2 regions of the Oxobacter pfennigii genome follow, and region 2 is predicted to be linked to the other one. Evidence: a T-box and tRNA genes for the amino acid it is inferred to sense, from the RefSeq annotation. Region 2 holds a T-box; the other holds one or more tRNA genes.
What was found. The T-box of region 2 lies ahead of pheS (phenylalanine--tRNA ligase subunit alpha). A T-box ahead of a tRNA ligase gene usually reads a tRNA of that ligase, here a tRNA-Phe.
Positions count from the first base shown of each region.

Region 1 (18,189 bases), on a different contig from region 2:
TATATACGAAGACAAAAGCAAAATCGTGCAATAGAAAGACGGCTCCCAACTTTGGATGCCGCCCCCTATTTAGGGTATAAGTAGGCTATTAGGCCCAAATAAAAAAAGCCGTAGAAACGGCTTTTACTCTTCGGTTTTATCGGTATTTGTGCTCTCTTGAGGTGCTGTAAACAATATTGGCTTTAAGGGTGAAATAGTTGAAACTGCATGCTTATATATGAGTATTTGCTTGCCTTCGCTGTCGAGGATAATAGTGAAATTATCAAATCCTTTGACTTGGCCTTTTAATTGAAATCCATTCGTTAAATGTATAGTAACAGGTATATGACCTTTTCTTGACTGATTTAAGAAAACATCCTGTAAATTGTTATTTATTTTATTCATATTACCATCCTCCATAAGTGTAACACTTTATTTTATTTAATAATAGTTCTATATTTAGCTTAATTTTCCTGCAACGTGATGGGCAATATTTTGAACAATGCTATCGGTGTCCTCATATTCATCAACGTTGACCCAGTGTATTCGCTCTTCCCGCCTGAACCATGTCAGCTGGCGTTTTGCAAAATGCCTTGTGCTTTGTTTCAGTCTATAAACTGCCTCCTCAAAGGAATACTCCCCTTCAAGAAAAGAGATTATCTCTTTATATCCAAGCCCCTGCATGGAAGTCAGATCCTTTGTATATCCCATATCAAGCAAGGATTTTACTTCATTAACAAGACCCTTTTCAAGCATTATATCTACCCTTTTGTTTATCTTCTCATATAGCTTTTGCCTGTCGGATATTAAGCCTATCATACACAAGTCATAATCAATGGCTTTTTTTCTTGATCCAATTTGTACTTCCGTAATAGTTTTTCCTGTGTATTTATATACCTCAAGGGCTCTTATAATTCTCTTTAAGTCGTTTTCATGAAGGCGGTTAAAAGAGTCAATATCAACCGCTTTTAACATATTATGCACATAGGCATTTCCCTTTTCTTTAGCCATATCCAACAGTGAATTTCGATAATCCCAGTCGGATATGGTTTCGGTAAAATCCAGGGCATATGTAAGGGAATTTATATATAATCCGGTCCCTCCTGCCACTATGGGCAGCTTATTTGAACTTATCAAATCATCAATATGTTTTACTGCTTTTTCACGGAAAAGGGCTACGGAAAATTCCTCATCGGGATTTACCACATCTATAAGATGGTGTCTTACTCCGTCCATTTCTTTCGGTGTAGGTTTTGCAGTTCCTATATCCATATATTTATAAACCAGCATGGAATCTGCAGATATTATCTCGCTTTTAAATACCTTTGCCAGTTTTATGGATATCTCAGTCTTGCCGACTGCTGTTGGGCCTACAAGAATAAATAAAGGTTTTTTCATAGCATTGGCACCTACTGTATTCTTTTGAATTTCTTTTCCAGCTCATTTTGAGTTAATTTTATTATTACCGGCCTTCCGTGAGGGCAGGTATAGGGATTAGGCGTGAGCCTTAATTTATTTATAAGCCCTTCCATCTCTAATATGCTTAATTTATCATTGGCTTTTACAGCGCTTTTACAAGCCATGGTACACATCATACTATCGATTATTCCTTTGTTATTTCCTTCTTCTTCATTTAAAAGATCTACAAGCTCTAAAAATAGTTTTTTTAACTGGGGAACACCGAATATCATAGGTGCCGAACGCAGCATAACTGAATTATTGCCAAAAAACTCGAAGTCAAAACCTAACCTTGTTAAAATTTCCGGATTGTCCTTTATTGCTGCAACTTCTTTTAAGGTTAATTCCACCACAAAAGGAGCGATAAGCTGCTGTGATTGTATTACTCCCTTTTCAAAGGAGCTCTTATATCTTTCATACAATATTCTTTCATGAGCAGCGTGCTGGTCCACTATATAAAGACCGTCAGGACCCTGGGCAAGTATGTAGGTAAAATGGCACTGTCCTATTATTACGAGGGGCGGAAGAAGATTTTGAGGCGTATTATATGAGATTTCTTCATCCTCAAAAGCATTGACATTCATATCACTGTATACTTTGTCCTCCTTAAAGGCTTCATGATGCTTCTCTATTGGCTGTTCTTCAGTTACTGCAGCCTCTACCTTTGTATCTTCATTTCTTATATCATAAAAATCTCTTTGTTCCCTTACAGTAAAGGGATTGCTGTAATCATCCCTGATAAGCTGCTGTTGTTCTACTTTAAAAGAAGCTTCTTGTTTTTCCATCTGAGGTATCAATACCTCTCCTGCCAGGCCGTTTCTAACTGTATTGAATATGGCGCCAAAGACCTCTCTTTCATCCTGAAACCTTACTTCTGCTTTTGTAGGGTGAACATTTACATCCACAAGTTCAGGATGTATTGATATAAATAATATGCAAAATGCAAATTTATTTACGGTTAAAAAAGTCTTATATGCAGTGTCGACGGCAGTCGAGAACATTTTGTTCTTCACATACCTGTTGTTTATGAAAAACGTCTGAAAAGACCTGTTGGATCTTGCTGCACTGGGGCGCCCGATATAGCCTTTTATGGATAATATATTGCCTGTATAGGATACTGGAATAAGAGAATCATAAAATTCCCTTCCGTATATGGTCAATATTGTATTTTTAAGATCACCGTCTCCGGGAGTATTAAATATGTTTTTGCCATTATTTATATATTTAAAGGATATTTCAGGATGGGATAAAGCAAGCTTTAATACTGTGTCTGACACCAAAGCCGACTCTCTGGATTCCTTCTTTAAAAACTTTAACCTCGCCGGTGTATTGTAAAACAAATTTTTTACGATGATGCTCGTGCCGTTCGGGCAGCCTGTAGAATCCAAATACTTGCACTCGCCGCCTTCTAGTATGATTTTTGTGCCGTAATCCTTATCCCTTGGCTTGGTAATCATTTCAACCTGGGAAACAGCTGCTATGCTGGCTAAGGCTTCGCCGCGAAAGCCCAGGGTATTTATATTGTTCAAGTCATCTTCTTCGGCAATTTTGCTGGTGGCATGTCTTATAAAAGATTTCTCTGCATCCTCATAATCCATGCCTGTACCATTATCAGTGACTCTTAAATAAGTAATACCACCGTCTTTTATTTCAACGGTAATGGAGGTTGCATCGGCATCTATTGAATTTTCAACAAGTTCTTTTACTACGGATGAAGGTCTTTCTACCACCTCACCGGCAGCAATTTTATTTGATATATTTTCATTTAAAATATGGATGTTTCCCAAATTGTTTCACCACCTAACCTATTCACGTACTTTTTTAATAAGCTTATGTAATATATTCATAGCTTCTATAGGCGTAATGTTTAAAATATCTATATTTTTGATTTCTGTAACGATATCTTTTTCTTTATTACTGCTGAAGAAATCCAGCTGTTCTATATAAGTTTTATGAGCTTCAGCAGCGGCAGTCTCTTTCTTGACCTCTGAAAGTATTTCTATGCTTTTATTATTAATATCGTTCACTTCCAGCATATCTATAATTTCACGGGCTCTTTTAATTATTTCATCAGGAAGGCCGGCCAGCTTTGCAACCTGTATTCCATAGCTCTGGTCAGCTCCGCCTCTTATGATTTTCCGTAAAAATATTATGTCATCTCCATGCTCTTTTACAGATATGCAGTAATTCTTTATGCCTTCAATCTTGCCTTCTAACTCCGTCAATTCATGATAATGAGTGGCAAAAAGAGTCTTGGCCCCAATTTTTGACTGGCTGCTTATGTATTCAATAACCGCCCAGGCAATGCTTAAGCCATCGTAGGTGCTGGTTCCCCTGCCCACTTCGTCAAGGAGTATGAGGCTTTTATTTGTTGAGTTATTAAGTATGTTTGCAACTTCAGACATTTCCACCATAAAGGTGCTCTGACCGCTGGATAAGTCGTCGGATGCCCCTATCCTTGTAAATACCCTGTCAACAACGCCGATTGATGCAGAGCTTGCGGGAATGAAGGAACCTACCTGGGCCATTATAACAAGCAGGGCAACCTGTCTCATATATGTGCTCTTGCCTGCCATGTTAGGCCCTGTTATAATGGAAACCCTGTTATTAAGAATATCCAGATTTGTATCGTTTGGAACAAACATATTATTAGGCAAGGTCCTTTCTACAACGGGATGCCTGCCGTCCTTTATGTCTATTGTACCGTCATCGGTTATTACAGGCTTTATATAATCATTTTCCATGGCAACAGCTGCAAGGGAGCATAGTATGTCCAAATTAGCTATTGCCCAGGAGGTTCTCTGAAGTCTCTGTATGTTTTTCGATATACTTTCCCTTATTTTGCAGAAGATTTGATATTCCAGCTGTATAAGCTTTTCTTCTGCTCCTAAAATTGTGGATTCCATTTCCTTTAACTCAGGTGTTATGTATCTTTCGGCATTTGAAAGGGTTTGCTTTCTCATATACCTGCCTTCGGGCACCATATTCTTATTGGCATTGGTAATCTCAAGGTAGTATCCGAAGACCTTGTTATAGCCTACCTTTAAGGATTTTATTCCGGTAGCTTCCCTTTCCTTTGCTTCTAAGGCGGCTATCCAGTCCTTCCCTTCTTTTGATGCCCTTCTTAATTTATCAACTTCAGTATCATAGCCTTCCTTTATGATAAAGCCGTCTTTTACGGACAAAGGAGGGTTATCGATTATAGATTTTTCAATTAATTCATGTACATCAATTAGCTCATCTATATTACTGTAAATATCTCTTAAAATGTTGGTCTTTAAATCCTTTATGCCCTTTTTGATATCCGGCAAAACAGAAATTGACTGCTTTAATGATAATAAGTCCCTGGCATTTAGAGTGCCGTATACTATTTTGCCTATAAGCCTTTCAATATCATATATGCTGTTTAAATTATCTATTATATAATTTCTGACATAGATATCGCCGTATAATTCCTCTACAGCATCCAATCTGTACTGTATTTTTTCTTTTTGTATAAGAGGTTCTTCAATCCAGCGTCTAAGCATACGGGCACCCATGGCAGTTTCTGTTTTATCTAAGACCCATAAAAGAGAGCCTTTTTTAGTCTGATTTCTCATGGTTTCCGTAAGCTCTAAGTTTCTCCTGGTTGATATGTCCAGCATCATAAAATCATCGACGGTGTAAATTATAAGGTTGTTTATATGCCCTAAGCTTGTCTTTTGTGTTTCCTCAATATAACTTAACAAGGCGCCGCAGGCACACACTGCCGTTGTAATTTTGTCAGTTTTCCCCCAATTCTTAAACTGGGCTGATGCTTTATTAACGCAGGAATTATATTCAAAATTATCATCCTTATAGTGGGTCAATAAGGCATTGAACCTGTCGGATAAAATCTTAAGCAATTTGGTGTTTTCGGACAGTTCCATGTTATATATGATTTCCGAAGGAGTTAAACGGGCTGTTTCATCAATAATCTTTTGAGTATTTGAAGAATTGAATTCCGATGCGTGGAACTCCCCAGTGGAAACATCACAATAGGCGATTCCGTAAAAATCGCTGTTTTTATATATGCTCATGATATAATTGTTTTTCTTTTCATCCAGCATGCTGCTTTCAGTAACGGTTCCGGGAGTTACAACACGTATAATCTCCCTTTTTACGATGCCCTTAGCCAGTGCAGGGTCTTCTACCTGTTCGCAAATAGCTACCTTATAGCCCTTTGAAATGAGCCTTGAAACATATGATTCGGCAGCATGATAAGGAAGGCCGCACATAGGCGCCCTTTTATTAAGGCCGCAATCCCGGCCGGTCAACACCAATTCAAGCTCCTTTGAAGCTGTTTCGGCATCTTCAAAAAACATTTCATAAAAATCGCCTAATCTAAAAAATAGGATACAATCTTTATATTGCTCTTTTATATCCAAATATTGCTGCATCATGGGAGTAAGCTGCGGCATAAAAGTATCCTCCGTTTATACAGGTATTCCATTTAAGGACCAGGTTAAAGCTTCTGTAATCTTAACATTGATGACTCTTCCAATCAGGCTTTTATCGTCGGTATTTACATTTACAAGCTTTCCGGTATCCGTCCTGCCCATAAGCTTGCTTTCATAGTTTTTGCTTAAGCCCTCAATGAGAACTTTTACAATTTTATTCTCATAAGCCTTATTTTTCTTCAAACCGATAGAGTTCAATAAATCCACAAGCTTGTTGAATCTTTCATGCTTAATGTTTTCATCCACCTGCTCTTTTATATCATAGGCTGGCGTTCCAGGGCGGGGTGAATATAAAAATGTAAAGGCTGAGTCGAATTCCACCTGCTTTACTATATCCAGAGTCTCATTAAAGTCTTCTTCCGTTTCACCGGGAAAGCCTACGATAATATCCGTCGTTATTGATATACCGGGAACTTCTTTTTTCAGCCTTAAAGCCAAATCCAGATATTTTTCCTTTGTGTACTTTCTGTTCATGAGGTTTAAAATCCTGGTAGAACCGGATTGTATAGGAAGATGTATGTGCTTGCATACATTACATAAGTCCCTCATGGCATATATTAGGTTTTCGGATAAATCCTTAGGATGTGAAGTCATAAAACGTATGCGCTCTATTCCTTCAGTATTATTTAAAAGCTTTAAAAGTCCGGCAAAATCAATTTCTTCGCTTAAACCCCTGCCGTAGGAATTGACGTTTTGACCTAAAAGGGTTATTTCCTTATAACCAACTTGTGCCAGTTGACGTACTTCATCCACTATATCCTGAGGATTTCTGCTTTTTTCCCTTCCTCTTACATGGGGAACAATGCAATAGGTGCAGAAATTGTTGCAGCCATACATTATAGTTACAAGTGCTTTAACACTGCTCTCCCTTACGATTGGAACTCCTTCTACTATTTCATCGCTGCTTTCCAATACCTCTATTACGGTATTTTGCGACTGCATTGCATTATTTACAAGCTGAGGAAACTTATGAAGATTGTGCGTGCCAAATATGAGGCTTACAAAGGGATATTTTTTTCTTATATTCTCTGCTATATTTTCCTGCTGCATCATGCATCCGCATACGGCTATGACAAGATCGGGCTTTTTCTTTTTAAGCTGCTTTAATGCTCCTATATTGCCGTAAACCTTCAATTCCGCATTTTCTCTTACGCAGCATGTATTAAAGACTATTATATCAGCTTCTTTTTTATTATCGGTAACTTCATAACCCATGGCTTTTAACATTCCGGAGAGCTTTTCGGAATCCTCCTCATTCATCTGACAGCCCCAGGTCTCTATAAAATATTTCTTCAATTACAACACTCCTCATATTATGACAATTAAAAGAAGATAATGTATATTATACCATAAAATTTGCTCTGCAAATTTTATGTCCAATTGAATCCTTGCAGGATTCATTATACCTTAACAGCACAAAAATTTAAATGATAAAAGTTATTAATAGGATTATACCCTAAATGCCGGGGTTGTTTGTTCTTGATTCCTTTACATATTGATTCAGCTTCTTTAAATTTGCATTCCAAAGATATATAACAAAGGCTGCGAAAACAAACATGAGGTTATTTAACCCCGACATCAGTATGAAATTATATATACCGTGAAGCAGCACAGGCACGTAAAAGGATTTATTATAATTAAGAACCCTCGTGTTATCTGCATCTGCATATTTTGACAAGGAAAGGTAGTAGCCCATGGTAACTCCGAAGAGCATGTGGGCAGGTACTGCAAATATGCCCCTTGTCACCCCTGTGTATATAAAATTACTGGGTCCGAATATCACATACATTATATTTTCAATAGTAGCAAATCCCAAGGCTGAAAATACACAGTAAACTATTCCGTCCAGTTTTTCATTGTAGCTTTTATCTTTGAAAGCTATTTTTATAACTACCAGCCTCTTGAAATATTCTTCCGTCAATCCTGCAACTATAAAAGCAGTATAGGCGGCGGATGCTAATCCACTGAATATATTCAATTCCGCCAGTATCTTTTCGATAAAATATACGGGTATTACAGTCAAAGCGCCAAAAATAAAAAGCCTCGCAAGAAGATGTATAGGTTCCCTGTCATATCTGTCCTTCTGATAGATATAAATTATTAAAGCAATAGTCGGTGCCAGTGCAACAGCAATTGCCAACTCCATAAAATCACACTCCTTTAAGTATTAATTTATCCATAATTAAATACCTTAACTATGTAAATTAATACAAACATGTCAACCTTTAATATATAATTTTTTAAAAGAAAAGTACAGTAAAATTATCATTGATATTCAAGGGTTTTAAAGCCTTTTTAATTGCACACAATATAATAAAATGATATCATAAAATATAATGTTTATAAAATATGGTAATGAGATAAATAACCTGGAGGTATACTATGTTAAAGTTTTCAGAGAGAGCTATAAATATGCAGTCTTCGCCAATAAGAAAGCTTGCGCCTCTTGCCGCAGCAGCCAAAAAGAAAGGTAAAAAAGTATATCATCTGAATATAGGTCAGCCGGATATTCATACACCTAAGGAGTTTTTCGATGCTGTAAGCAATTTGGATATGGGTGTTTTAAGCTATGTTGACTCCCAGGGCATCCCTGAGGCAATAAATAGTTTCAGAAAATATTATACAAACTGGGATATACATTTTGAAGAAGATGAAGTCTATGTTACAAACGGAGGCAGCGAAGCTTTACTCTTTGCCATCCTCGCTGTGTGTGACTACGGTGATGACATTTTGATGCCCGAGCCCTTTTACACCAATTATAACAGCTTTACATCCATAGCAGGAGTAAATATCGTTTCTTTCCCCACCAAAGCTGAAGCAGGCTTTCACTTGCCCGTTAAGGATATCATAACAAAATCCATTACTAAAAAAACCAGAGCTATATTGTTATCAAACCCCGGAAACCCTACAGGAGTTGTTTATACCAAAGAGGAATTATATTTAGTAGCTGAAATTGCAAAAGAATATGATCTCTTTATAATAGCCGATGAAGTTTATAGGGAATTTGTATATGACGGCCTTAAATATACAAGCTTTATGCATTTGCCGGAAATTAAGGACAGGGTAATACTGATTGACAGTATATCAAAGAGATACAGCGCCTGCGGTGCAAGGATTGGTTTAATGGCAACAAAAAACAGAGAATTATTGCCTTTGTTTTTAAAGTTATGTCAATCAAGGCTTTGTGCTTCTGCTCTGGATCAGATTGGTGCTGCAGCCCTTATAAATACGCCAAAGGAATATTTCGCTGAGGTTCTAGAAGAATATCAGGCTAGAAGAGATGTGGTTTATAATGCTTTAAGCAATATGAAAGGCGTTATATGCCAGAAACCAACAGGGGCATTTTATGTTGTTGCAAAGCTCCCCGTTGAAAACGCCGAAGATTACGTAAAATTCCTTCTGACGGATTTTGATGTGGATAACGAAACTGTTATGCTGGCCCCTGCAGAAGGCTTCTACTCAACAGAAGGTTTAGGAAAAGATGAAGTGAGAATCTCTTACTGCTTAAACTGTGAAGATTTAAAGAAAGCCATGAACGTTATAGAAAAAGGCCTTGAAGCCTTTAATAAATAAGAGCCCGCACGCTATAACAATCAGAGATTGCTAGCTGGCCCCGGGAACCTATGTTTGTGCAATAATAAAAATTTAGGAGCTGCTTTTGCGGCTCCTTTATAATTACGCTTTAAGTCTGGTCCATATTTACCAATATCTCATCTTTAATTTTACACAACCCGTTATTATAATGCCGGCACATGGTGCAATTAATGTTCTTTTCATCGCTGGTGGTGCCTGTCAAATTGCCCTCAGGCGAAAAATGGGAGCATTGCTGTGCGATTGCATTCATTTGTTCATAACTGTCCATGAAAAGTCACTTCCTTTAAGATTATTTTTCCTCATAACGGTGAAAATAATCACTTTTTTTAAAAGAAACTGACCTTTGAACTATTATAATTATATAAATACATGCCTAAGGAGCCTATTTTTGAAAAGCCTGTCTTTCTGTAAAGCCTTAAAGCTTTTTTATTTGATGAATCGACCGTAACGTAGGCTTCATTGAAATCCTTTCTCTTTATGAAATTAAGAGTGTGATTCAAAAGGAGCTTGGACAGTCCCAAACCTCGGTATTTGGTTATAATGCCGAAATTAACTATGTAAGGCTTGGTGTCGGGATGATTTTCGTATATAACCTGTGCATAACCTGCTATTTCATCATTATATTTAAGGAATATGCAGCCCTCTTCTAAAAAATAAATCTGTTTTTGTTCATGGAGTACATCCTCTATATTGAAGTCTTTATGGCCCTTTGCTCCTTTAAAAAGGTCATTTTGAATCCACATTCGAGTATACTCATCCCTGCCTTTTTTAAAGGTTTTAAAGCTTACATTGTCTGTAACGGGTACCCTTTTATAGCCATTCAAAAATATTTTCATATCGTAAATTTCCTGATCCATACTTAGATTAAGCTTGTCTGAAATTTCAAAATAGGGCTTGCTTTTATCTAAAAAAATCTGAGCGGTTTTATATTTCTTAAACAAAAAGCCTTTGTTTATGGATTCCAAAAGATAGGTGTAATTGGCTTTATTGCAGTAATTCTTTTCAATGAATATATCTTCTATATGCACTCTGTCTTTAATGCTGCTATCATCGATATCTTTATATAGAATGTATCCTTTTATTTTTTGGGATATCTTTAATAGCTTTATTTTTAATTTATTATTGCTTAATATGTCAGAATTAGCTCTTGTATTGCCATGTGCCATTGAATACAGTCTGTTAAAACTGTCGGTATAATTATCATTGTATTTTTCGACCTTTACCATAATCAATACCGCCTTTAATAAAATGAAACTTAAGTAAAATTGGGCTTTTTGCCAATAAGCAAATTATTAAAAATATTTATAAAATACCTGTTGACTATGTCATATTATAGCTGTATAATCATATTTGTTGTCGCTCATATGAGCTGCATAGCCGTAATATGTTATTTTTAATAATATATTATAACTAATGTGGCCCCTTGGTCAAGCGGTTAAGACACCGCCCTTTCACGGCGGTAACAGGGGTTCGAGTCCCCTAGGGGTCACCAATTTAATAAGGGCCTTTAGCTCAGTTGGTTAGAGCAACCGGCTCATAACCGGTTGGTCCGGGGTTCGAGTCCCTGAAGGCCCACCATTTTAGGCCAGATAGCTCAGTCGGTAGAGCAGTGGACTGAAAATCCACGTGTCGTTGGTTCGATTCCGACTCTGGCCACCAGAAAAAACCGCTAATAGCGGTTTTTTCAATTATATTCATCCTTATGGACGAGCGATATTCACTGACGCGAATGATATTGAACATGACGATAATATTCGCCGGGACGAATAAGGCTAATATAAATATCATCCTGCATCAGCAGAATATAATTACGCGCTATGTAATGGCACTGTAATATCATTTGCGAAACTAATATCATCTAACTCCCCTACCCCCTTTAAATTCCAGAGAGATTATTTAAAAAACATTATTGACTTATCAAATGAATTAATATATAATAAGTTTTGTCGTCAAACGAGGGCCTTTAGCTCAGTTGGTTAGAGCAACCGGCTCATAACCGGTTGGTCCGGGGTTCGAGTCCCTGAAGGCCCACCATTTGCTGGCATAGCTCAACAGGCAGAGCAGCTGACTTGTAATCAGCAGGTTGTTGGTTCAATTCCGACTGCCAGCTCCACACCACTAAATTTAATAAACATATTTTATGGAGGGATTCCCGAGTGGCCAAAGGGGGCAGACTGTAAATCTGTTATCGGACGATTTCGATGGTTCGAATCCATCTCCCTCCACCAGAAAAAACCGCTATTAGCGGTTTTTTTCAATTATATTCGTCCTGACGACGAGCGATATTCACCAGCATGAATGATATTGCCGATAGCAATGATATTCGCTGCCACGAATAAGACGAATATAATATAATTCTGCTTCACTATGAAGAAGTTTATAAGAATTTACAGCAAAATGCGTAGTACTTCGTAGATTATTAATATCATCTGTTAGAGCCGCTAAAAATAGCGCAAAAGCATAATCACCTGTACTCCCCCGCCCACTTTCTTACCTCTAGACACTTCTCATATGGCAATACCCATGTTTTAACCTCTTTTCCATCGTTATAGGCCAATGCCAGCTTATATTCCGTCTCTCCTCTCGTAATGCTCCAATCCTTGTGATTATAAAAAAGAAGCTTGTGATATGTATTGTCTTTCATTTCTATATTAATTGTAAAATGGATGGGATACTTCCAATCATAGGTCGGAAGGCTTTCTTCATTTATAATAAGTCTACCGTTGGAGCTGTTTATAATACAGCTTCAGCCAGATACAAATGCCGCCTGCACTTGATATTGAACAGCTAAAGGCAGCAAGCTTCGTTGATAAGAAAGAAAATCTAATACTTTATGGACTCGTGGGTACCGGCAAGTCGCATCTTGCAACTGCAATAGGAGTTGCAGCCTGCAGCAGCGGCAAGAGAGTGAGATTCTTCCGCACAGCATCATTGGTGAACCAACTTAGTGAATCCAAAGCAAAAGGTGAGCTGAAACGCTTCATGAAACTAATCGAGAAAACGGACCTATTGATATGTGATGAATGGGGTTATATACCCTTTGAAAAGGAAGGATCACAATTACTATTCCAAGTAATATCGGAATGCTATGAGAGAAGAAGCGTCATCATTACAACGAATTTAGAATTCAGCAAGTGGAATGGTATTTTCTATGACGAAAAGCTGACAAGCGCTATTATTGACAGGCTGGTTCATCACAGCCATCTGCTGGTTTATACAGGCCCAAGTCATAGGTTAACACACTCAACCATGAAATCCCAGTAATGGAAATGGGGTGCTCGGAAAATTAAGTTCCGGAATGTATGGAAAGGTACTTGCCAAAAACAATTAAAAGCTTCTCCTTCTTAAGCTTTGATATGACAGACATCACCCTATCCTCCCCTGTTTTGGTTTATGTCCTGAATAAAATATTATCCATTGGTATTCGGCAGATAATAAAGTTTGAACTCGGAATACCTTGGTACACCAATTATAAAATTTAGGTTGAATAATAAATGTACAAAGTAGCCAAGTTTATAAGTGAAATTAACCCTCCTCAGGAATTAAAAAAAGGCTTGTGTTATCAGCAAAGCCTTTTTATATATAATGTAATTATTTTTTTAAAATTATGAATTTGAAGATATGAATTTTGTGTGTTTCTTTAAGTACTTTTACAGACTTGACGCTTTTACTGAAACCGGCTGGTCAAAAAGGCCTCTTTTAACTTCAGTAGCTGTCATATGCTTGGCGTTGAACTTCTCAGTCAAGTAGTTGCATGCATCCCAAGGATTAATCCTGTCACCGCAGGTGAAAACGTCAACTGCAGCATAGCCTAGCTCAGGCCAAGTATGAATGGTAAGATGTGATTCTGATATTACGACAACCCCGCTTACCCCTTGTGGACTAAATTTATGAAACGCAACTTCACGTACTTCAGCACCTGCTTCCAAAGCTGAATCTACCATAATCCTCTCAATCAATTCCCTGTCGTTAAGTGTTTGTGGATTACATCCATAAATTTCTGCCAAAATATGACGGCCCAAAGTGTTCATCGTATTATCTTTGCCTCCTTTTCCAGACTATAGTAATAATTTATTAATTTTCAATAAGCTAATTCTATCAGAAACATGGAAAAAGTCAATACATTACATCAAAAATTTTACTTACCTTAAATAAAGTCATTCTAACTCGGTATTTCTCATTTTTACTCTGCTTTTTATCCAAAGTTATTAATATTTCAGGAATAATATATATTATGCCAAAGTATAAAAATGTTGAATACAAAATAAGACAATGAAAAATTCACTGTCTTATTTTATCAATTTAGTTTTAAAACTTAAAAATTATTCGCTTACTTTGCTGTCAATAACGTCCTGGATGGTTGTTTGAACTTCTTCTTTTGCTGCTTCTTCGAAAACTTCTACATCAACATTTTCGGTTTCTGCTGCATCTTTGATGCTAAGGCTCAATCTCTTGTTCTCTGCATTAATTTCGATTATCTTTGCAGTAACTGTCTCCCCTACCTTTAAGGCATCTTCCACTTTGTTTATTCTCTTATCGCTTATATTTGATATATGAACCAAACCGTCAAGGCCGGGCTCTATTTCAATGAAAGCTCCGAAGGAAGCTATTCTTACAACTTTGCCTGTAACAATATCCCCTATTTTAAATTTGCTGTCAATATCGCCCCAGGGTTCTGACAAGGTCTTTTTAAGGCTTAAGGATATGCGCTCCTTGTCTTTGTCAACGGAGAGAACATAAACTTCAACGGAATCTCCCTCTTTAACCACTTCGGATGGATGTTTTACCCTTCCCCAAGACAGCTCTGAAATATGGATAAGGCCGTCAACGCCGCCTAAATCAACAAAGGCACCAAAATCAGTAATTCTTATAACTTTGCCTGATATCACCTGACCAGCTTCAAGGTTTTCAAACAATGCTTTCTTTTTGTTTTTGATTTCCTCTCCTAAAACAGCTTTTCTTGAACCGATTACCCTTCTCTTTTCAGGATTGTATTCAGAGATTATGATATCAAATTCCTGTTTTAAGTATTGAGACATATCCTCAACATATCTTATATCCAGTTGTGAAGCAGGAATGAAAACCTGTACTCCCTTAACATCTGCAATTACTCCGCCCTTTACTATCTGGGCTACGCGAGCAGTAAGCTTTGTTTTACTTTTATGGGCCTCTTCAATATATTCTAGGCTTTTTTCAGCATCAACAAGCTTTTTGGATAAAAGTACGTTACCCTCACCATCATTAACCTTTAAGATATAAACATCAAGCTCATCTCCGGGATTTAAAATGTCTCTCGGTGAAACGTCGCCGCTTATGGTAAGTTCGGATCTTGGAATAAGGCCGTCTGCCTTATAACCGATATCTACTGAAGCTTCATCGTCATTAACATATATTATCTTACCTTTGACGATATCTCCCTGAGATATTTTCTTAAAGGTTTTCTCGTATTCATCCATAATGTTTTGTTCATTATTTTCCTCATTTATGTTTGTTAAATCACTCATTTTATCAATTGCCTCCTTTATTATCCAGTCAGGTGTTGAAGCACCTGCTGTTATGCCCAATGTTTTTACATTTTTTATTTTTTCAACATCCATTTCATTGATAGTTTCAATGTGGTATGTCTTATCACAATATTTTTTGCATATTTCCACCAGTTTTTTGGTATTGGAACTGTTGTATCCGCCTAGGACAATTAATGAATCACTTTTCTTTGCAATTTCTTCTGCTGATTTTTGCCTCTGCTCAGTGGCAGTGCAAATAGTATTAAAAACAATGATTTCTTTGGAAATTTTAAGAATTAAAGGTACCATCAACGCCCATTTATCCGAATTCATGGTGGTTTGGGATACAACGCATATTTTCGGGTATTTCGGCAGGTTATTAATTTCTTCCTCTGAATTTACTATAACTGCCGAATTATCGCACCATCCGTTGATTCCATGTACCTCCGGATGGGCAGGATCGCCTACTATAATAATTTGATAATTCTTATTATAATATTCCTCAACTTTTTTATGAATATATTCAACATAGGGACATGTTGCATCCACTATATCAACCTTTTTATCCCTCAATGTACCTATTACTTCCTTGGAAACACCGTGGGATCTTATGATAACAGTATCATTTTCCTTCAAATCTTCAATAGATGGCAGTGCAATAATGCCTTTTTGCTCCAATTCATTTACCACTGTACTATTATGGATTATGGGACCGTATGTATAAATTCTACCCCCTTTATCGTTAGTTGTTTTGTACACGGTAGATACTGCATTCTTTACACCGAAACAAAAGCCTGAATAATCTGCCACAATGATATTCAATTTAATCCCCCCAGATTGAGAGTTTAAGAGATGTCATAGTTTGGGTTTTATGATTTTTAAAATCTCCTCAACTACCATTTCTATGTCCTTGCCTGTTGTATCAACTACGGCGGCGTCATGAGCTTTTTTTAAGGGATTAAGTGCTCTTGTGCTGTCCAATTCATCCCTGGCTAATATTTCATTTTTAATTTCTCCAAGATTTGCATCCAATCCCTTTAATAAAATTTCCTTGTATCTTCGAACAGACCTCTCATCGGCAGAAGCAGTAAGAAATACCTTTACATCAGCATCTTTTAATACGTTTGTGCCGATATCCCGCCCATCCATAACAACACTTCTGTTTCTGGCAAACTCTCTTTGTAAATCCACCAGTTTTTTTCTTACCTGGGGTATGGCGGAAACGGAAGAAACCGTTCTATTAATGACCTGCTGCCTTATTTCATGAGTAACGTCTTTGTTGTTTAAAAATACTTTGTCATCCATAATGTCGATTTTTATATGTTTAAGGATTTCTTCAATCTTGTCAATATCTTCAATGGAAATATTCTTATTAAGAAGCTCTAAAGTGACAGCTCTATACATTGCACCAGTGTCTATATATAGGATTTGAAGCCTGTTGGCAATGATTCTGGCTATGGTGCTCTTGCCTGCACCTGCCGGACCATCTATCGCTACAACGATTTTATTCATTGCAAAACCTCCAGTGCAAATTTCACAAAAGTAGTTATTCTATATTTTTTATAAAAATCCTTTTTTTATATTACAGAAAATGCAATTTTAAATACAAGTTTAATTCAAAGAAGTCAAATCCGGCCTTAAAACTACAGCGCCTTCCATATATATATGTTTTACTTCTTTTTGAGAAATAACCTTGTTTGCATTAATTAATACCCTTATGCATCTTGTAAGGCTGCCCTCCACATACATTTCATTAAAACACATAAGCCCTGCGTTTGTAATGCCTAAACTTCTGGCAGCTACAGCTGGATAAGCAGATTTTAAATCTCTTGTGCATGTAAAAAAAATACTTATTATGTCATCGGTATTAAGGCTGTTCTTTTCTATTATGCTTTTAAGCAAATCCGAAGTAGCCTTGTAAATTTCCTCCTTGGTATCTTCCTTTACAGTTATCGCTCCTCTGATGGCAATCAATTAAAACACTCCCCTATACTTAAAATTTTAAGCATTCAGACCGGCACAGTACCCGGTGGAAAATGCTATCTGTAAGTTAAAACCGCCGGTTAATCCGTCTACATCTATAACTTCACCGGCAAAATACAAGCCTTTAACAATTTTTGATTCCATGGTTGAAGGATTTATCTCCTTTACGCTGACTCCTCCTGCCGTTACTATCGCCTCTTTAATAGGCCTGGTACAGGTAATGGTAAGGGTTAAATTTTGAAGGAGCTTAACTAAACTAATACGCTCATCTCTTGTTATCTGATTTACTTCCTTGTTTTCATGGATTCCGCTCAACTCTATTATGACAGGAATCATCTTTTGAGGCAGGAGGCTATCTAAAGAGTTTTTGAACATTTTGTTTGAGTAAATTTCAAAATCCTTCTGTACTCTTTTGTCGAGCTGTTCAAAGGTTAATCCCGGCTTTAAATTAATGGAAAGTTTAACCTCATCGGGTAGCCTGTCGACTACGAATCTGCTGGCAGATAATATGATGGGTCCCGATACTCCAAAATGGGTGAATATCATCTCCCCTAGTTGCTCAAAAATCACTTTGTTTTTAAATGATACATTGACTGAAGCATTTTTAAGAGAGAGACCTTGAAGCTTTTTAACCCATTCTTCCTTTGCAGTTAATGGGATAAGAGAAGGCCTTATTTTAGTTACAGTATGTCCAGCCTTTTTCGCAAATTTATATCCATCGCCGGTAGAGCCGGTCAATGGATAGGACATTCCGCCGGTGGCAATAATTACGGAGTCGCATGGAAGCTCTCTGTTATTTAAAATTACGCCCTTTATTTCATTATTCACAATAATTATATCACTAACTTCACTGTTGAACATAATGTTTACATCATGCTTCTTTAAATGGTTTTCAAAAGCTTTGATAATATCGCTGGATTTATCGGATTCAGGGAAAACTCTGTTTCCCCGTTCGATTTTTAATTTAACGCCCATATCTTCTATCATATTCATCAAATCATGGTTTGAAAATGTATACAGGGCACTGTATAAAAAGCTGCTGTTTCCGGGTATGTTGCTCATTATTTCCTCTATTTCAAGGGAAGTAGTGATATTGCACCTTCCCTTCCCGGTTATATATACCTTTTTACCCAGCTTTTCATTCTTTTCTATCAAAATAACCTTTTTGCCTTCCTTTGCAGCAATTAAAGAAG
Region 1 covers NZ_LKET01000028.1:7,232-25,420, forward strand. Annotated here, with positions in the region: gene hfq (RNA chaperone Hfq) at 124-384, opposite strand; gene miaA (tRNA (adenosine(37)-N6)-dimethylallyltransferase MiaA) at 439-1,377, opposite strand; gene mutL (DNA mismatch repair endonuclease MutL) at 1,389-3,224, opposite strand; gene mutS (DNA mismatch repair protein MutS) at 3,243-5,876, opposite strand; gene miaB (tRNA (N6-isopentenyl adenosine(37)-C2)-methylthiotransferase MiaB) at 5,892-7,211, opposite strand; gene OXPF_RS06555 (PrsW family intramembrane metalloprotease) at 7,372-8,061, opposite strand; gene OXPF_RS06560 (pyridoxal phosphate-dependent aminotransferase) at 8,298-9,488, shown strand; gene OXPF_RS06565 (hypothetical protein) at 9,598-9,777, opposite strand; gene OXPF_RS06570 (GNAT family N-acetyltransferase) at 9,836-10,735, opposite strand; tRNA gene OXPF_RS06575 (tRNA-Glu) at 10,927-11,001, shown strand; tRNA gene OXPF_RS06580 (tRNA-Ile) at 11,011-11,087, shown strand; tRNA gene OXPF_RS06585 (tRNA-Phe) at 11,093-11,168, shown strand; tRNA gene OXPF_RS06590 (tRNA-Ile) at 11,467-11,543, shown strand; tRNA gene OXPF_RS06595 (tRNA-Thr) at 11,547-11,622, shown strand; tRNA gene OXPF_RS06600 (tRNA-Tyr) at 11,652-11,737, shown strand; gene OXPF_RS22390 (hypothetical protein) at 11,974-12,153, opposite strand; partial or broken gene istB (IS21-like element helper ATPase IstB) at 12,261-12,773, shown strand; gene speD (adenosylmethionine decarboxylase) at 13,160-13,540, opposite strand; gene OXPF_RS06620 (bifunctional 4-hydroxy-3-methylbut-2-enyl diphosphate reductase/30S ribosomal protein S1) at 13,832-15,835, opposite strand; gene cmk ((d)CMP kinase) at 15,869-16,525, opposite strand; gene aroH (chorismate mutase) at 16,625-16,987, opposite strand; gene OXPF_RS06635 (BaiN/RdsA family NAD(P)/FAD-dependent oxidoreductase) at 17,015-18,189, opposite strand, start outside.
Region 1: it has a tRNA-Phe gene. The T-box ahead of pheS (phenylalanine--tRNA ligase subunit alpha) is inferred to sense a tRNA for this amino acid. The anticodon was not compared.

Region 2 (12,500 bases):
ACCCTGCCTCCTTAAGCGCTTCTTTGACTGCGCTCATCATATGATTCATTATCCTTTGAATTTTGTTTGTTTGCCAAAGCTGATACCAATTTCCCCCGTACTGTTGAGGTAAATACACCGCCTTGCCTATGGGTTTACTGAACCCTCCCTCTGTGGCATTTAATGCATCGCCTTTTACAATGAATGCAGTCATGTTGGCAGTATAATTCGAAGAATCTAGCCCGTATGCGCTCGGATTAACGGTTGCAGGATTGAATATGATACTATTTTTGTTTCTTGATAATGCATTTGCAGCTGCTTCTGCTCCTCCTTTCGAGTGTCCAACCATAGTTATCTCATAGCCTGAATGATTATCAACAAATTCATTCGATTTTTTAATTGATACTTTCATATCAGCTGATAAACCAAATAGCTGTTGAAAATTATTTTTCCAGTCACTCACATTAGTAGGCGTTGTACCTTTATTAACCAGTGCATACTCAGTTGTTCCATCATCCTTTACCCTTGAATAAACTCCCATTTTCATGTTATCTCCGTCTGTTATTATATCTTCAAATTTCCACCCGCCCGAAAGTATGTATTCTTTTCCTTTTTCGGCAGTATAAATATTTTCAGCCATAAACGCAGCTTCTATTGGTGTTGGAATATGTCCACTTGGGTCAAAAAAGTTAATAGGATTATTATAGCAGTACACGTAGAGGTTAAGACTCAATGGGTCTTTTGCTTCTCCGGGATAACTATCTTCTGAAATAAAGCGTCCAATATTCGGGTCATAATACCTGGCCCTGAGATAATACAAGCCTGTTTCATCGTCAAGATACTCACCGGCATAACGGAAGGGATTATCTACTTTCTCAACTTCCTGCTGCCATACGTCGGTGAATCTGCTGTTGCCGAAGGAATTGCTGCTATTTACCTCTTCCATGCCATATGGGTCATAGGTGTAATCCTTGATTACATCACTGTTTTCATTGAGCAGCTTCACTACATCCCCATGGGTATTATGAAGGTAGCTATAAATTCCGGCATCCGTTTCCCTATATATCAGCCTGTTTCCCCTGATATTCTTTGCAGTGACTTCGTTATTGCTTGTTTCGAGCAATATATTCCCGCGGTCATAGTAATAGCTTATAACCTCGTCGTCAAAACCCTTTGCTGCCCTTAAACCATCACCGTTGTATATATACTCAGCAATTCTGTCATCAGGGGTTATAACCTTCTCAAGCTGGTTATATCCGTTGAATATATACTCGAACTTTTTATTTGCAGCAAGGTTTCCGCTATGCTTTACTGCTTCTTCTTTTGTTTTTAGATTTCCTTCAAGGTCATAGGAGAATCTTTGCTCTACATTCCGGTCACCCTCTGCGGTCTCCGTTAAAAGAAGCCTGCTGTTCCTGTCATATAAATAGGAAGTTTCCGATATTTTATTGCCCTTTACTTCAACAGCCCCTGATATGTTGCTTAAGTCGTCATACCTATAATCTATCACTCCGTCATCAGAAAGTAAAACAGTCTTAAGCCTGGATAGGGGGTCGTAATAATATTTTGTTACAACACCGTTTTCATCCTTTTCAACCTGGTTGCCCCTTTGGTCGTAGGAGTATCTGAATGAGTCAAGGATGGTATCTCCGGATACATGGCTCATGCTTTTTATGCTGCCGGAATTATAGTAGCTGTAGTCTGTACTTATGCCGGTAATGCCGTCATGCTCTTCAACCAGCCTGCCTATGGCATCGTACCTGTAGCTATAGTTTCTGCCCTTTTCATTTACCCGGATTAATCTCCCGTTTTTATCATATCCATTTTGGATATTTACGTGCTCAAGGCTTCCCTGTAAGACCTTTATTCCTGTTATCCTGTCGGTACTGTCGTACTCGTAGTACTGGTTAATGCTGCCTTCATATTTTGTCTGCACAAGCCTGCCTAAAGAGTCATACTCATTAACTGTTGTACCAGAAGAATCCGACATCTTTACCCTGTTACCAAGGAGATCATATGTTACCTGTACCGCATTTTCTTTGCCGTCCTTGCTGTTTTCCTTATATATAACCCTGTTTAGCCCGTCATATCTGTATGAAGTTACAACGCCGTTCCTGTCCGTTTCTGAAACCAGGTTGCCGTTGTTGTCATATTCATACAAGGTCTCTCTGACTTCAGGGTCCTTTGTCAGCTCAAGCCTTCCTAATTCATCGTACGCATATGTTTCTTCCGAGTAATCAGAATCATTCCAGCTGTTCAGCCCCTTCTTTATGTTTTCAATATTCCCCTCTTTGTCATACTCCACCTTTGTGATGTTTGACGTATCGGAGTCAATGACCTTTTGCACATAAGTTTTCTCAATAGTAAGGAAGGTCACAACAGCCGGAGCTGTGTGATCCATGTTCGTAACACTAATCAATAATATCTGCGATATACAGTGGAACATTATCCGCTAATTTGTTCTGTAAGCATTCCATATGACAGAACAACTGTTGTTCCTGCTGTAAATCTCGTTCTTTATCCCAATTTGATACTACAAGAAGTGCTGTAATATCAATTTGATTAGATTCTATTTTGTCCCCACAAAAGCAGCATTGATATTTCTGATTGCTCATTTACTCGATACCTCACTTCCATCCATAGTTTTTACTTAATCTGTCTAACGAGTTTTAGTTTTAATATATCAGCCATATAAACCCATTTCAAGCGGGAATGGATGGTCTGACATCCTTAATATGGTAATCTCCATATACTCCCCTTGCAGCAGACAGTAAAAAAAAGAGGCAGATAAAAATCTGCCCCGTTAGCTACATTCTGAGCTGGCCACCCAGCTTTTGTTCAATTGTCTTTATAATCTGGTCGTGGACTTTGTTTACTTCGTCGTCGGTAAGGGTTTTGTTTTCCGACCTGTAAGTAATAGAGTATGCCACGCTCTTTTTATTTTCGGGAATCTGCTTGCCCTTGTATACGTCAAAGAGCTTTATGCTTTCAACTAGCTCTCCGCCTTTTGCTTTAACTATTTCCTCAATCTGACCTACCATCACTTCGTCAGGGATTAAAAGCGCCATATCCCTTTCGACGGCAGGATATTTAGGCAGTGACTTGAACTTCCTTTCAAGCTCGCAATTGGCTAATATCATATCGTAATCCAGTTCGCATATATATACGCTGACAGGTATATCGTATCTTTCCTGAATATCCGGGTGGATTTCGCCTACGACTCCAACTTCCTTGTTCTTTATGAGAATCTTCGCTGTCTTTCCCGAATGGAAGGTGGGATTTTCGGATTCCCTTACAAAATCGTATTTGCTTATGCCAAGCTCTTTAAAGAGAAGCTCTATTACTCCCTTTATGTCGTAGAAATCAACGCTGCCGTACATACCCATGCAAAGCATCTTCTTTTCATTGGGAAGCTTTGCAGTTTTGTCTTCAAGGGGCAAGTAGACTCTTCCTATTTCAAAGAACTGCCCGTTTTCAATCTTCCTGCTGTAGTTTCTGCTTATAACTTCCATCATGCTGGGAATTACTGTAGTCCTCATTATGCTCATTTCTTCGCCTAATGGGTTTAATATGCGGACCACATTCCTCAAGCTGCTGTCTTCTGGTATATTAACTTTATCAAAATTGGTTTCGCTGACAAAGGAATAGGTTATTGCCTCATAAAGTCCGGCAGCTGCTAAAACAGTCTTTGTCCTGTCTTCAATTTTCTGCTCTTCGTTTTTGCCGCCCTGGGTAGTTTCACCTCTTATAAGGGTGGTCTTGATATTATCATAACCATAAATCCTTGCAATCTCTTCGGCGATGTCAACCTCAAGCTCCAGATCGCTTCTGAATGTTGGTATTTTAGCCTTCAGAACATCTCCTGGAATGACTTCAATGTCAAGGGAATGAAGGATTTTTATCATATCATCGCCGGATATATCGGTACCCAGGAATTTATTAATCCTCTCAATGCTAATATCTATTGTCCAGGGCTCTAATTTATTGTCATATTTATCGATTGCGCCTCCTACAACTTCTCCTGCGTCCAGTTCTGCAACCAGCTCTACCGCCCTGTTTACGGCGCTTATTGCAACATTGGGATCTATGCCCTTTTCAAACCTTGATGAAGCCTCTGTCCTGAAGCCTAGTGTCTTGGCCGTTAATCTTATGGAGGTACCGTTGAAATTTGCTGCTTCAAAGAGAATGGAAGTAGTGCTATCTTTAACTTCGGAATTTTCTCCTCCCATTACTCCGGCAACGCCTAAGGCTTTTTTAGCATCTGTAATTAAAAGCATTGAATCATCAAGAGTCTTTTCTTTTCCGTCAAGAGTTGTTATCTTTTCTCCCTTTTTTGCCCTTCTTACGATAATCTTTTTGCCTTCAATGGTATCATAATCGAAGGCATGAAGGGGCTGGCCGTATTCCAGCATTACGTAGTTTGTGATATCAACTATATTGCTTATAGGCCTTACTCCCGCTTCAATAAGCCTTTCCTTAAGCCATTCGGGAGACTCTTTTATTTTTACGTTTTTAACCAGCCTTGCAACATATCTTGGACATAGGTCTTTATCGGCAACTTCAATTTCGATATATTTGTTTATATCCCCGCTGTTTTCAGTAACCTTAATCTCAGGTATTTTTAACTCCCTGTTAAAGGTTGCCGAGGCCTCCCTTGCCATACCGATAATACTTAAGCAGTCCGGCCTGTTGGATGTTATTTCAAAATCTATAATTACGCTGTTTAAGCCTAGGATTTCCTTTATATCCACTCCGAGGGGAGTATTTTCAGGGAGTATGTGTATCCCGTGAACGGCATCCTTTATTTCAAGTCCTAATTCTGTGGCAGAACACATCATGCCGTTGGATTCAACGCCCCTTAGCTTGCCTTTTTTGATTTTTACTCCGCCGGGCAAAGTTGAACCGTGAAGGGCAACGGGAACAATATCCCCCTCCTTCATGTTATCGGCGCCTGTTACAATCTGTATACTTTCACCGCCTGCGTTTAGCTGGCAGACCACCAGCTTGTCGGCATCGGGGTGCCTGTCAACTTTCAATACCTTCGCCGTAACAACATTGGTTATTTCTTTTCCTGTTTCTATTACTTCTTCAACCTTTGAACCCGACATGGTCATTTCATCTGCAAAAACCTCCGGGTTTATGTCATTTATCTTAACATAGCTGTTGAGCCATTTTAATGGTACAAGCATCAGTAACCCTCCTTAAAACTGTTTTAAAAATCTCACATCATTTTCGTAGAATAGCCTTATATCATCAATACCGTATTTAATAAGGGCTATTCTTTCCAACCCCACACCGAAGGCAAAGCCGGTGTATTTTTTAGAATCGATGCCGCAGTTTTCAAGTACCTTCACATGAACCATGCCGGAACCCAATATCTCAATCCAGCCTGTTCCTTTACACAACCTGCAGCCCCTTCCCTTGCACAGTACACAGCTTACGTCCACCTCTGCGCTGGGCTCCGTAAAATTAAAATGGTGAGGCCTGAACTTGGTCCTGGTGTCTTCACCAAAGAGCTTTTTGGCAAATACATCCAGGGTACCTTTTAAGTCTCCCATAGTTATTCCCTCATCTACAACAAGGCCTTCAATCTGGTTAAATACCGGTGAATGGGAGGCATCGGGGGTGTCGGAACGATAAACCCTTCCAGGGACTATTATTCTAATTGGCGGCTTATGCTTTTCCATATGCCTTGCCTGCATTGGTGAAGTATGAGTCCTTAAAACCACATCGTCATTTATATAGAAGGTATCCTGTACATCCCTTGCAGGATGGTTTTTAGGAATATTCATAGCTTCGAAATTATAATAATCCAATTCTACCTCAGGGCCTTCAACTATTGAAAAGCCCATGCCGTTGAATATATCCTTAACCTCATCCAAGACCAGCGTGAGAGGATGCTTTGAACCCATGGTTCTTACTCTTCCCGGCATGGATATATCTATAATTTCGCTTTTCATCTTTTCATTTTTTTCTTTAGTCTTAAGGGCATCAAAGGCCTGATCCAAAAGTGCCTCTATATCAACCCTTACTTCGTTTGCCAGCTTGCCTATAATTGGGCGCTCCTCATTGGACAGGGAGCCCATCCCCCTTAATATTGAAGTTAAACTGCCCTTTTTTCCTAAGTATTTAACTCTTACGGAATCTAATTCAGCAGTGTTCGATGCAGTTTTTATATCTGCTGCTGCTTCATTTTTTATTTGCATCAGTTGTTCTCTCATGATAAACTCCTTTCCGGTTTCTAAATAAAATAAATAAAACCTCCGTCCACTAAAGGGACGGAGGTTAATCCGCGGTACCACCCAATTTGGTAAAACCCACTTAAATCTTTAACGGAAAACCCGTCAGGCTCTACTTAATTTCAAGCCCGAAGTTCAGGAGCGAACTTTCATATCCCCTTATTCTTAAGATGCTCTCAATCCATGGCATCTATTCCCTGTAGAAAGAAAAATATTACTCTTCTCCGTCATCACTGCAGAATATATGAAATTATATGAATTCTTCTAAGAATATGCTTATTATAACATTTTAACCATTTTTGTCAATATCCATCCTCTGGCGTGCTATTTCAAACATAACTATGCCGGCAGACACCGACGCATTCAGCGATTCTGCCCGGCCCGGCATGGGAATTTTAATTAATTTATCTGCTTTATTCAATAAGACTGCTTCCACTCCATTTGCTTCATTGCCTATTATTACAGCCGTTTTTCCTCTGTAGTTTTCATCATAATAAAAAGACTTTGCATCAAGGCTTGTTGCATATATTAAAAAGCCTGATTTTTTCATCCGTTCTGCTGCCCCGTTAATATCATTTGATAGGATTATCGGAATATGAAATATTGAGCCCATGGTGGAACGCAGCACCTTTGGTGAATAGGGGTCAACGCTTCCATTGGATAAAACTATTAAGTCAGCTCCGGCGGCATCAGCAGTTCTTATTATAGTACCCATATTGCCAGGGTCCTGAATTCTGTCGGCAACAATTGTATAATTTGAATTTAAAAAAAGCAAGTCTTCATCATAATGCTTTTGCTTTACAACCGCAGCTATGCCCTGGGGAGTCTCGGTATCGCATATGTCCTTCATTAATTTATCCTCTGCTGCATATACTGTTATTCCTTTATCCTTCAGGTTTTTTATTAAAATTTCAGCCCTGTCCCCTTTTAATTCATGGGAGCATATGCAGTATTTTATATCGGCATTGGAAATTAAGGCCTCTTCAATAAACCGTATGCCTTCTATGAGAAATTCGCCATTTTCCAGGCGGGTCTTTTTATTTTTAAGCTTTCTTATATATTTTAAAATCTGATTATCCTTGCTTTTTATGATTTCCATAATAACTCATCCTTCCGGAAAATCATGATTATAGAAAAATAGAGTGTATATCACACCCTATTCTGTTTTTACTTTCTCGATTTTATTCAATTCTTCTGTTCCGCCTATTACCACCAAAATATCGCCGTCATTTATTATATCCTCGGCAGAAGGCGATATATTTATCTCGGAACCTCTTTTTATCGCCATTACGTTTATACCATAGTTAGCCCGCATATTAAGTTCTTTTAGAGTTTTGCCAACCCATTGAGATATTACGGCAATTTCAACTATACTGTAATCCGGCGATAATTCTATGTAATCAAGTATATTGGATGATACCAGATTATGTGCAACACGGACTCCCATGTCCCTTTCGGGAAATACCACCCTGTCGGCGCCAATCCTGTATAAGACCTTTGCATGAAGCTCATTTTGTGCTTTTGCAATAACATATTTGACACCCAGTTCTTTTGCTAGAAGGGTAATCATTATGCTTGACTGTATATCTACTCCGATTGCTATGACCGCAACATCAAAATTTCTTATTCCAAGGGCTCTTAGAGCGTTTTCATCCGTAGCGTCTGCCTGAACGGCATGGGTCACACTGTCTGAAATACTCTGCACATTATCCTCGGACTGGTCTATGGCTAAAACATCATTGCCAAGTGCATACAATGTTTTTGCAACACTGGTTCCAAATCGTCCTAATCCAATGACAACATACTGTTTTGAACTCATTTTAATTCCTCCTATCCTACAAGTACTCTATCCTCAGGATATTTAACAGCTGCAGCATTTTTAAGCTGTTTTTTGGCCAGTGCCAATGTCAAGGTGAGTGGACCGACTCTGCCTGCATACATAGTAAGCAGTATTATAATCTTGCCGATGGCAGTGAGCTCAGGTGTTAAACCCAATGATAATCCTACTGTACCAAAGGCAGAAACAGATTCATAGATTATTTCCATAAATTCCGCGCCCTTTTCCGTTATAGAAAGTATTATAACATTAAATACAACCAGTGCAAGGCTTATTACTGCAATTGCAAGGGCTCTTAAAACTATTGCCCTGGACAACCTCTTTCCGAATATTTCGGTATCCTCCCTGCCTTTTATGACAGATATTATAGTAAGAATTATAGCGGCTGCAGTCGTAGTTTTTATTCCTCCGCCTGTAGAACCCGGTGATGCTCCGATAAACATAAGTATTATGGTTATAAACTTGGATGCGGTTGTCATGGATGCAAGATCTATAGTATTAAATCCTGCAGTTCTGGGCGTTACAGCAGAAAACAAAGCAGCTATAATCTTTTTCATAAATGACATTGACCCTAATGTACCGGGATTATTGTATTCCAGCAGAAAAAATATAATGGTGCCGAGGACAAACAATACGAGGGTAGTCAAAAGTACTACCTTGGAATGTAGGGAGAACTTTTTAAATTCCTTTTTCCTATATATATCTGAGTGAACTACAAACCCCATACCACCTATAATAATAAGACTCATAATTGTAAAATTAATAATTATACTCCCTTGAAAAGGGACTAGGCTTTGAAAATTGCCTATGAGGTCAAAACCGGCATTGCAATAAGCAGAAATAGAATGAAAAATACTGAAATATATTCCTTTTCCCAATCCATATACGGGTATAAATTTAACTGCCAGAAGTAGTGCTCCTATTCCTTCTATTGTGAAAGTAAAAATAAGCACGTATCTTGCCAGCTTAACCAGTCCCTGTATGGAAAAGGAATTCATAGCCTCCTGCATGACCAGCCTTTCTTTCAAAGTAATTTTTTTACCTACAATAAAAGCGATGAGGGTTGCAAAGGACATAAACCCTAAGCCCCCAATCTGTATTAAAAGCAATATAACTATCTGTCCGAAAACACTCCAATATGTACCCGTATCCACAACAACAAGTCCTGTAACGCATACGGCCGACGTTGCAGTAAACAATGCCGTAAGAAAGGAAGTGCTTTCTCCCTTTGCAGAAGAAACGGGAAGAGTCAAAAGTACAGCGCCTAAAAGAATAAGCAATGCAAATCCTATTGAGAGAATTTGTACCGGTTTCAGCCTTTTAAATACTGACATACTTTTACTCTTTTCCATAATTTCATCCCCTGTCTTTAAATCAAAAATTGCGTTTTGCTTATATTATTCCATAAATATAAACCTTAATGTATAGACATATCTACAAAAAAGGATAAAGACCTATTTAATAGGCCTTTTGTCTATGCTCCCAGCTGTTGTTTAGCAAGGTCTACGAGCTCTGTAAATGCTGCGCTGTCGTTTACTGCAAGGTCTGCAAGCATTTTTCTATTCATTTGAACTCCTGCAATTTTAAGTCCGTTCATAAATTTTGAATATGATAAACCGTTTGCTCTTGTGGCAGCGTTAATTCTTGTAATCCATAACTGTCTGAAATCTCTTTTCTTGAGTTTTCTTCCTACATATGCACTTCTTAATGATCTCATTACTGCTTCATTAGCAGCTTTAAACAGCTTGCTTTTTGCTCCGAAGAAACCCTTGGCAAGCCTTAATATCTTCTTATGTCTCTTTTTTGAATGTACAGCTCTTTTTACTCTAGCCATTTTTATTACCTCCTCTAAGTATTTCTCTATTAGATATAAGGGATTAATTTCTTAACTACTTTTGCTTCCTGTTCACTTATATATGCTGTCTTTCTTAAATTCCGTTTTCTCTTGGAACTTTTTTTAGTCAATATGTGGCTTTTGAAAGCCTTAGCCCTTTTTATCCTACCGCTTCCGGTAACTTTGTATCTTTTTGCAGCACCCCTGTGGGTTTTCATTTTTGGCATTATTATTTCCTCCTTATAGATTTATGATTTCTTTGGTTTTAAAATCATAATAAGATTTCTACCTTCCATCTTGGCTTCTTTTTCAATGTCCCCGACAGAACTTAATCGTTCATAGAATCCTTTGAGAAGATTCTGTCCGATGTGTGAATAATCGGTTTCCCTGCCTCTGAATCTTACAGTAACTTTTACTTTGTCTCCATCTTTAAGGAATTTTTCAGCATTTTTAGCCTTGACACTGATGTCATGCTCTTCAATATTAGGACTGAATCTAATTTCCTTAATATTGATTACTTTCTGATTTTTTCTGGCTTCCTTCTCCTTCTTGGAGATTTCGTATAAATACTTTCTGTAATCCATGATTTTGCATACCGGCGGCTTTGCCTGTTCTGCTATCATCACAAGATCAAGCTGCTTGCTTTCTGCAAGCTCAAGGGCCTTCTTGGTAGGCACTATACCGAGTTGTTCACCGTTTGAATCGATTAGGCGAATTTCCTTATCCCTAATCTCCTCATTAATTAACTGTTCTTTGCTAATAATTTTCACCTCCATGAAATAAGTAAGTAAAAATAAAAGCGGATAGAGCAAGCCTATCCGCATAGATATACAAGAAATTTAAAATACCTGCATATTAACCTTACTGACCCTGTCGCAAGGTGAGAAGCGGAACTTCTGCTTTGTTTTACTAGCTTAGTTTATCACCATAGTTTTATTTTGTCAACTTTTATTATATGACATTAATCAATGGATTTATCCCTGATCTTTCCCTTTATCATTTCAGCAAATGCTTCTATGCTCATTGTTCCCATATCGCCTTGCTTCCTGTCCCTTACAGCCACTTCATTGTTCAGCATTTCCTTATCGCCTACCACCAGCATGTAAGGAATTTTCTGAAGCTGTGCTTCCCTTATTTTAAAGCCTATCTTTTCATTCCTTAAATCAACCTCGGCTCTGACATCCGCATCTAATAACAATTTCTCAATTTTCTTAACATATTCCTTCTGATTATCGGTTATACCCATTATTTTTACCTGAACAGGGGCTAACCATACAGGAAATGCACCGGCAAAGTGCTCCGTTAAAATACCGATAAATCTTTCAATGCTTCCAAAAATTGTCCTGTGAATCATGACCGGCCTGTGCTTTTCACCGTCCGGGCCTACATAAGTCAAATCAAACCTTTCGGGCATCTGGAAGTCCAACTGTATTGTACCGCACTGCCATGTACGTCCCAATGCATCCTGAAGATGAAAGTCTATTTTAGGACCGTAGAAAGCTCCGTCTCCTTCGTTTATCTTATATGGAAGGTTTACAGCTTCCAAGGCTTCTCTTAGCGCTTCCGTCGCCCTTTCCCAGTCTTCATCGCTTCCCATGGATTTTTCCGGCCTTGTTGACAATTCTACATTGTATTTGAAACCAAAGAGCTTATATATATAATCATCAAGATTTATTACACCTATGACCTCATCTGTTATCTGTTCGGGGGTCATATATATATGAGCGTCGTCCTGCGTGAAGTTTCTTACCCTCATAAGTCCGTGGAGTGCGCCGGATAATTCATGCCTGTGGACAAGACCAAGCTCTCCCATCCTTAAAGGCAAATCCCTGTAGCTGTGCAACTGAGTTTTATAAACCAATATACCCCCTGGGCAGTTCATGGGTTTTATTGCATAATCTGCTCCGTCAATCTTAGTAAAATACATATTATCCTTGTAATGATCCCAGTGCCCCGACTGATGCCATAAATCCTCGCAAAGTATTATAGGTGTCTTTATCTCACTGTAACCGTTTTTAACGTGAAGCTTCTTCCAGAAATTTTCAAGCTCGTTTCTTAAAACCATGCCCTTAGGATGGAAGAAAGGAAAACCGGGGCCTTCTTCCTGGATGCTAAACAAATCAAGCTCCTTTCCCAATTTCCTGTGATCTCTCTTTTTTGCTTCCTCCAGCATATTTAAATAATCATCCAGGTCGGATTTTTTAGCAAAGGAAGTGCCATAAATCCTCTGAAGCATTTTATTCTTTTCATCGCCCCTCCAGTACGCACCGGCAACGGATAAAAGCTTAAAGGCCTTTACCCTTCCTGTTGAAGGAAGATGAGGGCCTGCGCAAAGGTCAACAAAATCGCCCTGTTTATAGAATGAAATAACTGAGTCCTCAGGGAGGTCTTTGATTAACTCCACTTTATATGGTTCGCCTTTTTCCTCCATGAGCTTTATGGCTTCACTCCGAGGAAGTATGAATTTCTCAAGCTTTAAATCTTCCTTGACGATATTTTTCATTTCATTTTCTAACTTTTCAAGTATCTCCGGTGTAAATGAAAAATCCGCATCGAAATCATAATAATATCCGTTGTCTATCGCCGGTCCTATTGCCAGCTTTATGTCAGG
Region 2 covers NZ_LKET01000068.1:1,390-13,889, forward strand. Annotated here, with positions in the region: gene OXPF_RS19345 (RHS repeat domain-containing protein) at 1-2,380, opposite strand, end outside; gene OXPF_RS22670 (hypothetical protein) at 2,391-2,594, opposite strand; gene pheT (phenylalanine--tRNA ligase subunit beta) at 2,787-5,168, opposite strand; gene pheS (phenylalanine--tRNA ligase subunit alpha) at 5,181-6,200, opposite strand; T-box leader at 6,251-6,458, opposite strand; gene rlmB (23S rRNA (guanosine(2251)-2'-O)-methyltransferase RlmB) at 6,508-7,317, opposite strand; gene OXPF_RS19370 (potassium channel family protein) at 7,375-8,037, opposite strand; gene OXPF_RS19375 (TrkH family potassium uptake protein) at 8,049-9,407, opposite strand; gene rplT (50S ribosomal protein L20) at 9,530-9,889, opposite strand; gene rpmI (50S ribosomal protein L35) at 9,919-10,116, opposite strand; gene infC (translation initiation factor IF-3) at 10,138-10,665, opposite strand; ribosomal protein L20 leader region at 10,675-10,797, opposite strand; gene thrS (threonine--tRNA ligase) at 10,851-12,500, opposite strand, start outside.